2 regions of the Paenibacillus sp. LjRoot153 genome follow, and region 2 is predicted to be linked to the other one. Evidence: predicted binding sites of a transcription regulator. Region 2 holds the regulator's gene; the other holds the start of a gene.
The links. Region 2 encodes NrdR, which represses ribonucleotide reductase genes. Its sites were predicted from a motif close to AACACNATATATNGTGTT; they were not measured.

Region 1 (4,428 bases), 590 kb from region 2:
ACCTTGCATCGTATCAAGCAATGTCAGACCGCCAAGCACCTTCATATATAGCTCACGTTCAACGTTGCTGAGTGTAATCCAGGACATTTTATCATCAGACAATGGAATTTCTTCATCTGTCCAGAATTGCATAATATTTTGATTCCAGAACGTAATCGTAAAATCATCATCAGGCCGGTTCCAATTCACCGCTTTTTTGACGATGGGTTTATTGATCGTTGGTGCACTTGTCATGAATGGTAGTCCCCTTCCTAATTATACCGAGCAGCTTACACATTCCTCAACGGATAGCTGATTGGTTCGTGTGTAGTAGAGCGATTTAAGTCCTTTGTGTGCCGCATACAGGTATAATCTAGCAAGTTGTCTTGTTGAAACATCACTGTTTACGTGTAAAATGGTCGAGATCCCTTGATCCACATGCGTTTGAATCTCCGAGATGAGGTCAAGAATCTTGAATTGATCCATTTGATAAGCGGATTTATAGTAGAAGAAATTGTCACGTGCCATGAATGGCATCGGATAATACGTTGTCGAGTTCGCATACGTACGTGTCTCAATTGGTTCAACAATTGGCATAACGCTGGATGTTGAATTTTGGATATACGAGATACTTTGTGTTGGCGCTACAGCCAAACGGTAAGCGTGATACAGACCGTGCTTCTGAACGTCAGCTTGCAACGCTTTCCAATCGCTAGGCGACGGAATCGGCATACCTTCGAATAAAGCTTTCACTTTATCCGACAGCGGACGGTAATCTATTTCTGTATAACGGGTAAAATAGTTCCCATTCGCATATTCCGATAGCTCAAAGCCTTCGAAAGTTTGGCCGGATTCTTTGGCAATCTCCATACTTTTTTCAATGGAATAGAAATTCATCGCTGCAAAGAAGGTGCGAACGAAATCCTTTGCTTCAGCACTCTCGTAAGCAATTTTGTTCTTGGACAAATAGCCGTGCAAATTCATAACACCAAGACCAACAGAATGCAGTTCACGATTCGCTTTGGCAACACCTGGCGCATTGTGGATCGTCGTCATATCACTCACAGAAGTTAGGGCAATCATGCCTTCGTGCACGGTTTCGCGCAGCTTCTTACGATCCATCACATTGGCAATATTCATCGAAGCAAGATTACAGCTGATATCGCGAAGAATGGTGTCTTCTTGACCGTAATCATTGATTTCGGACGTTTCTTGCAATTGGAAAATCTCTGTACAAAGATTGGACATCTTGATCGTCCCAATCCCCTTCAGGGCATGATCCTTATTCGCATTCGTACGATTCATCATATATGGATAACCGGATTCCAGTTGAGTTGTCGCAATTTTGGTCAGCATATCACGTGCATTCATGATTGCTTTCTTCTTAACTTTAGGGTTCGCTAGAAGTTCATCATACATTTCATCCATATCCAGATCATCCATATGCTTGCCATAAGCTTGCAGAACGGTGTAAGGAGCGAAAATATGTAGAGGCTTGTTCTCCTCCGCCAACTTATAAAACTTATTCGGTACAATAAGTCCGATGGAGAGTGTTTTCAAACGGGATTTCTCATCCGCATTAATTTTCTTACTATCTAGGAACTCCATAACGTCCCAGCCGAAAATGTTGTAATACGCCGCACCTGAGCCCTTGCGTTGACCCATTTGATCCGCATAGGAGAACGCATCCTCCATTAGCTTAAGTACAGGAATAATACCTTTCGCCGCACCCTCAACGCCTTTAATCGTTTCACCGCGCCCACGAAGCTTTGATAAGTTCACGGCTACACCGCCGCCAATTTTGGACAACTGCATACATGTTGCTAATACATAGTTGATGGAATTTAAGGAATCATCCATTTCTAATAAGAAACAAGACACCAATTCACCGCGACGGCTCTTGCCTGCGTTCAAGAACGTAGGTGTCGCTGGCTGCAAGCGCTGCTCCATCATGGATAGGGCCAGCACTCGTGCTGTCTCTGCGTTTCCGCGACCCAAGTACAGGGCTACGATCGCTACGCGATCAGGGAAATGCTCCAGATATAACGTCTTATCATCACTGCGCAAAGCGTAATCTGTATAAAATTTCGAAGCTGCCATATATGATGCGAACTCGAATTGATTGTCGTGTGCCACTTGATACACGCTGTTAACTTCATCTTCGGTGTATTTGTCATAAACGTTCTCGTAGAAGTTATTGTCGATCATATAACGAACCTTCGAAGAGGTATCGGGGAATGTGAGGCTTCGGCTGTGGACTTCTTGTATGAACACCTTAACAGCTTCTTTATCCTTCTCTAATTGGAAAAAACCATCCGTACCGCGTTGCATTAATTCATTATTAAGTTCAATGTGCCGCAATTGCTTGTACCCCCTGAACAAATCGTTCTACATCATTTTTAGTACCGGATAATTCAAATTTGGTTAATACGGGAACATCATAAAGTGCTGAGATCGTATCTGCGCTTTTGGCGAAGCCGTCTCCCCAGTTGCGATTACCGCTTGCTGCAACGCCTTGAAGACGAGAGGAATTGCTTTCTAGGAAAGAAGCTACCTTGGGAGGAATTTGTCCAAAGCCAGTTGTATACGTCACGAGTACGAATGGCTCGTCCATTGTCATCGCTTCCTCTATTTGAACCGCGGGCATCTGGAGCTTCGCAATAAAACGGCGAACATTTCCAGTCTTCGAATCGTAAGCAATCAACATAGCTTCCGTCTCCTATCATTTTCAATTCTCTCTATCTTGTGCCATCACTTGCGAGCAACCTATATGTAGTAAAGATTCCAATTCTATCGTCTGTCATTCGCGAGTTTAACTACTCATGAATCGACAGAATCTGCATTTCTTAACGACTCCGTTAACGGTCAAAAAAGCTTGAAACCTGCGGTTTCACTTGATTTCCGACTCGATATGAGCCTTCCGCTAGCAATCTCGCAATGCGCTTTTTATCACGACATCTAGTTGATAGATTCAAATTTATATCAATATATTGTGTTTGTCAACGAGCAAAACGGCCTATTTACTTTTAGAAAACACCTAATCCTAGACGGGGCGTGGCTCGATGGGTTTAGAAAAAATATTTTCATATTTTACTTGATTTTTTCGGATATGTCGAAATGACTAGGACGATTATCCTCTACTAGATCTAGTTCCAACTCTCCTTCCAGTTGCCGTCTTTAAACCTGCTCAGAGAGCCTCTACAGGCTTCCAAACCCTTCGGTCGAAACTACATGCCTCAAGACAAAAAAAGCTATTCACGCGCACACGAGGGTGCCATGAATAGCTTAAATCATTTTCTAGCTGTTGCGTTGTTGGAAATCCGTCATGAAATCAGCGAGTGCTTTACATGATGCATAAGGTACTGCGTTATACGTGGAAGCACGTAAACCACCGACACTGCGATGACCTTTCAATCCAACGAACCCTTGCTGCTCGGTTTCCTTAATGAACTTCTTCTCCAGCTCTTCATCTTGCAAGCGGAACGTAATGTTCATCGTAGAACGGCTTCCTAGATCCACTGGTCCACGGTAGAAGCCATTGCTGCTATCGATTGCGCTATAAATAAGGCCTGACTTTTCGATATTATTTTTCTCAATAACGGTTAATCCACCTTGCTCCTCAATCCATTTCAATACGAGATTCACCATATAAATGGAATAGGCCGGCGGTGTATTGTACAAGGAATTGTTTTTGCTATGCGTTTCATAACGCATCATGGTTGGGATTGTTTTTGGCAAATCAGTTAGTAAATCGTCTTTAATAATCGCAACTGTCACACCAGATGGTCCAAGGTTCTTCTGTGCTCCCGCATAGATCATGCTGAACTTCGAAACGTCGACTGGGCGGCTCAAGATATCACTAGACATGTCACCGATCAAAGGAATGTTGCCTGTTTCCGGAAAGCTTTGGAATTGTGCACCTTCAATCGTCTCATTGGACGTGATGTGCAGGTAAGCTGAATTCGGATCTAGGTTAATGTCACTCAATGCAGGAATTTTCATAAATTTCTGTTCTTTCGAACTAGCTGCAAGAGAAACTTCTCCGAATAGTGCTGCTTCTTGCACAGCCTTCTCGGCCCAAGCGCCTGTCAGCACATAGCTGCCAACCTTGCCTGGCTTCAAGAAATTCATAGGGATCATGGAGAACTGAGAGCTTGCTCCACCTGTCAAGAAGAGAATTTGGTACCCGTCCGGAATACCAAAAATACGCTTCAATAACGCTTGTGTTTCATTGTGCACTTGCTCATATTCCGAACTACGGTGAGAAATTTCCATGATGGACATGCCAATGCCTTTAAAATCAACAAACTCTTCTTGTGCTCTCTGAAGTACTTCGAGAGGTAAAGCCGCAGGCCCTGCGTTAAAGTTATAGGCCCTGTTTCCCATGAGTGACCACACCTTTGCTTTTGTATTATGGCTATGATAGCAATATTCTGTGCAAGCATCAAG
Region 2 (4,428 bases):
GGAATCGGTGCTGCGCTTATTGGCTTTGTGCCGTTATTAACGGCTTCAGTCATTTCAATTTCAAGCGGCTCCTTACTTGCAGTCGGCTTGCGGATTGGTTTCCGATATGCAGAAATGAACTGGATGAAGAAGCTGTCTATTCTCCCAGGCTGTGTACTTATTGTCATGGGACTTTTGAAAATGCTATAGTTCACTAACAATGAACCTTTAGGAGAGAATCGCTTATGAATATCGGCTTAACTGGAGGTATTGCTTGTGGAAAAAGTACGGTTAGCCGCATGCTCGTTAGCCGTGGCGCACTTTTAATCGACGCCGATCAGATCGCTCGTGATGTCGTCGAGCCTGGCAGCCCTGTTCTCGAACAGGTTGCTGCGCATTTTGGACAAGCTGTGATTGGACCCGATGGATCTCTGCAACGTAAGAAGCTTGGTGAAATTATCTTTGGATCGCCTGAAGCTAGAAAGCAGCTAGATGGCTTGTTGCATCCCCCTATTCGGGCAAAGATGCGTGAACAAATGACTTTGTATGAACGGGACTTCCCCACCAAGCTGGTGGTGGTCGATGTTCCTTTACTCATAGAATCGAATCTGGTCTCGATGTTTGAGGAGATCATGGTTGTTTATATTCCGCGTCACTTGCAATTGGAGCGCTTGATGCAGCGAGATGGCTTGTCAGCCGAGAATGCTCAGCTTCGACTTGATGCACAGATGTCGATTGAGGAGAAACGAAAGCTAGCCGATATCGTGATTGATAATAGCGGAACTTGGGAAGAAACCAACATGAGGGTGGAGCTGTTCTGGGTAGGGAAGGGATTGGCATGACGTTCTTTCGGAAAAAACGAATGTTTGCTCTTCTGCTTATCGCATTTGTCATGATTCTCTTCATGAATAGCGCAATTATAGGTAGAAAGCTATATCCGATCTACTTTCAGCAGGAGATTAAGCAAAGCGCGGCGAAACACAATATAGACCCGTTTCTAATTGCAGCCATTATTCGCGTCGAAACGAATTATAAATATCATTTAGAATCAAGCAAAGGGGCATTAGGGCTCATGCAGCTTATGCCTGATACCGCTGATTGGATTGTTGAATCCTCGAATTTAGGGCCTCATACACAAGAAGATTTGCTTCGAGTCGATATTAATATTTATTTAGGGTCATGGTATCTGAATTGGTTGATCAAGCATTATAATGGGAATTTGGTCTACGCCATAGCAGCGTATAATGCAGGTCAAGGTAATGTGAATAAGTGGAAAAACAATAACGTTTGGGATGGTTCCGAAGACAACATTCGTGATATTCCATTCGGTGAAACCCGTCATTATGTACAGCGCGTTCTTTATTACTATGAGAAGTATACGAAGCTTTACACGGAGCAATGGCAGGGTTCTGATGCTTAGGTTAGCTAGCTACACAAAACAAAGAAGCATTGGACTAGCTCCTAGTGGAACGTAAAGTCCAATACTTCCTGTTTTGCAGAGTCAAAAGCGTGTATTATTCAAGATTACTTGAATTGACCTGCTAGAGATTGTTCTGCGATTTGCACCAGGCGACGAGTAATGCTACCACCAATAGAGCCAGTGTCACGAGAAGTCATGTTGCCATAGTAGCCATCTTGTGGGATAGCAATACCTAGCTCCTGAGCTACCTCGTACTTCAACTGATCCAAGGCTGCATTAGCTTGTGGAACGACTAAAGTGTTGCTTGAGCTCATGTCTGTTCACCTCCTTGTCGGTTGGTAAATCTATTGTGTGCAGAACTCCAAGCTTCAAGACATGTAACATATGGTAATGATATTTCCAAGAGAGAAAGGAGATGAAAGCGAATGAAATGCCCGTTCTGTGACCATTCTGGTACGAAAGTGCTTGATTCCAGGTCTGCCAATGAGAATAAATCCATCCGTCGGCGCCGTGAATGCGAGAAATGCGCGAGAAGATTCACGACCTTTGAAATGGTAGAAGAAACACCTCTAATTGTGATTAAAAAAGATGGAAGTCGGGAAGAATTTAGTCGTGAGAAAATATTACGGGGCTTAATTCGTGCTTGTGAAAAAAGACCGGTTTCCATGGAGCGGCTAGAGATGCTCGTCTCCGAAGTCGAAATGCAGCTTCGTACGACGGCACATGCTGAAGTCGATAGCCTTAACATTGGTGAAATTGTGATGGAGCAATTGTACCCCGTCGATGAAGTGGCCTACATTCGCTTCGCCTCTGTATATAGGCAGTTCAAAGACATTAACATGTTTTTGAAGGAGTTAACGCAAATATTGGGAAAGCATGACGTCGGGCTACTCCGAGATAAATAAGTAGCGCAGCTCTAAGTAAAAGCCGCGTCGTCTCATGAATGGTTTCATGAGACGACGCGGCTTTACTTATTTTTTAGCTAATTCATATGAATAGTTGTTGTGACTACCAAATTGTTCGTTGTTGAGGTGGAGGGGGCCTATTCTAGTATTTGTTATATGTTATGTTAGAAACAGCTAGTTTGCTTGGGGAAATCAGAGGTGACACGAATTGATCTGTTTTTTTTCGAAATGTGACAAAAAATAAATAAAAGACAGCGGCAAGTGCGCTGTCTTTTGTTGTTTCAAAAGAGAAAAGTCAATTACGACGCGCCCTCATGAGCTTTTGAAAAAAAAAAATTCTGTTGACATCAACCGACTGTATTTTTGAGAGCGATAAGGCATAATTCGATTATTGAGTGCGTTTGTCCAGTTCACTTCGAAGAAAGTGAATAAATCGGATGGCTTCATCAGAGGTTAATAGGTTGCCGCTAAATGAAAAGGAGAACATGTCCAAAATATCATCATCAGGTAGATGCAAGTTATCGATTAAATGCTTTACGTCTAAGCTCATATTGCCGTCAATTACCATTTTATTATTGATGTTGATTCCTCCTTTGTAGAACTGCCATTATCGGATGGAGGCGGTAGCTGGCTGACATATTGGACAGTAGACATAATTGCCAATTTAGTCCCTTTAGCTTTGCGTCACCACTTTTCAGCGGTTTTGCCCTTATCATACCGATAACGTCTTATATGAAAACTATATCACAGGTTAGGTTTAACGTGCTATTAATTACATTAATTCGAAGGATGGTTGAAGAATATGTCCGTCAATAGCCCAAAATCCAGTAAAATTATTCATGAATTGGATATTGTTAAGGTAGCGGAGGCGCTTGGTCTAGATCAAGCACGTTTACTCGCTTATGTCTATGATCGATTAGAAGCTATTCACGCCTATGTGCTAGATGAGCCAGCAGCTGCTTCGGATCCTTCTTAACCGTAAATAAAAAAGCACCGCAACAAGAAAGTTGCAGTGCCTGAATGCATGGAATTAAACCATGATTTTACAAATATCGTTCGTGAATTCAACTGGATCTTGCAGCGGCAGACCTTCGATAAGAAGAGCTTGATTGTACAATAGCGCTGTGTACAGGTTCAATTTCTCTTTATCCTTCTCAAAAGCATCCTTCAAGGAAGCGAACACGTCATGATTAACGTTGATCTCTAATACTTTCTCTGCCTTAACGTTCGGGTTGTTCGGCATTGCGTTCAAGATTTTTTCCATTTCGATGGTGACATCGCCATCTGTGGATAAGCATACTGGATGCTTTCTCAGGCGTTTGGAAGCTTTTACGCTTGTTACTTTGCCAGCCAATAAGCCATTCATGTAGTCGAATAGATCTTGATTTTCTTTTTTATCAGACTCAGAATCGTTTTGGTTATCTTCTACATCAATACCAAGATCCCCGCTTGACACCGATCTGAATTCCTTCTCTTTGTAGGTCATAATCATTTTGATTGCGAACTCATCAATATCATCTGTGAAGTATAGAATTTCGTACCCTTTATCGGTCACAAGCTCCGTTTGCGGAAGCTTATCGATTCTTTCCATCGACTCACCGGAAGCATAGTAAATGTACTTCTGATCTTCTGGCATTCTCGCTACATACTCGTCCAACGTGACAAGTTTTTTCTCCTTGGAGGAGGAGAACATCAATAGATCTTGTAGAAGCTCTTTATGCGTGCCGTAGTCGCTGTAAACACCGAATTTAAGCTGTCTGCCGAAGGACTTGTAGAATTGCTCGTATTTCTCTCTCTCGTCCTTCAGGAGGCTTTGCAGCTGTCCTTTGATTTTGCTGGAGATATTTTTTGCGATTAATTTGAGCTGACGATCGTGCTGCAGCATCTCACGTGAGATATTTAGCGATAAGCTTTCGGAATCGACCATACCCTTAACGAAGCTGAAATAGTCAGGAAGCAGGTCCGCACATTTATTCATAATGAGAACGCCGTTCGCGTAGAGCTCAAGGCCTTTCTCGTATTCTTTGGAATAGTAGTCATAAGGCATGTTTTCAGGGATAAAGAGGATCGCTTGGTAGACTACCGCGCCATCCGCACTCACATGAATATGCTTAAGCGGCTTGT

Region 1: a site for NrdR is predicted at 2,959-2,976, ahead of nrdI (class Ib ribonucleoside-diphosphate reductase assembly flavoprotein NrdI). Genes of this name have one in related genera too.

Annotation. Positions count from the first base shown of each region.
Region 1 is NZ_CAXUQH020000001.1:6,504,028-6,508,455, forward strand. It holds gene nrdF (class 1b ribonucleoside-diphosphate reductase subunit beta) at 1-234, opposite strand, end outside; gene nrdE (class 1b ribonucleoside-diphosphate reductase subunit alpha) at 256-2,340, opposite strand; gene nrdI (class Ib ribonucleoside-diphosphate reductase assembly flavoprotein NrdI) at 2,327-2,686, opposite strand; gene serC (3-phosphoserine/phosphohydroxythreonine transaminase) at 3,277-4,365, opposite strand.
Region 2 is NZ_CAXUQH020000001.1:5,915,668-5,920,095, reverse strand. It holds gene ACSQ8P_RS25655 (MntP/YtaF family protein) at 1-189, shown strand, start outside; gene coaE (dephospho-CoA kinase) at 225-821, shown strand; gene ACSQ8P_RS25645 (lytic transglycosylase domain-containing protein) at 818-1,399, shown strand; gene ACSQ8P_RS25640 (alpha/beta-type small acid-soluble spore protein) at 1,504-1,713, opposite strand; gene nrdR (transcriptional regulator NrdR) at 1,825-2,304, shown strand; gene ACSQ8P_RS25630 (hypothetical protein) at 2,693-2,854, opposite strand; cyclic di-GMP riboswitch class I at 2,924-3,022, opposite strand; gene ACSQ8P_RS25625 (hypothetical protein) at 3,107-3,280, shown strand; gene htpG (molecular chaperone HtpG) at 3,335-4,428, opposite strand, start outside.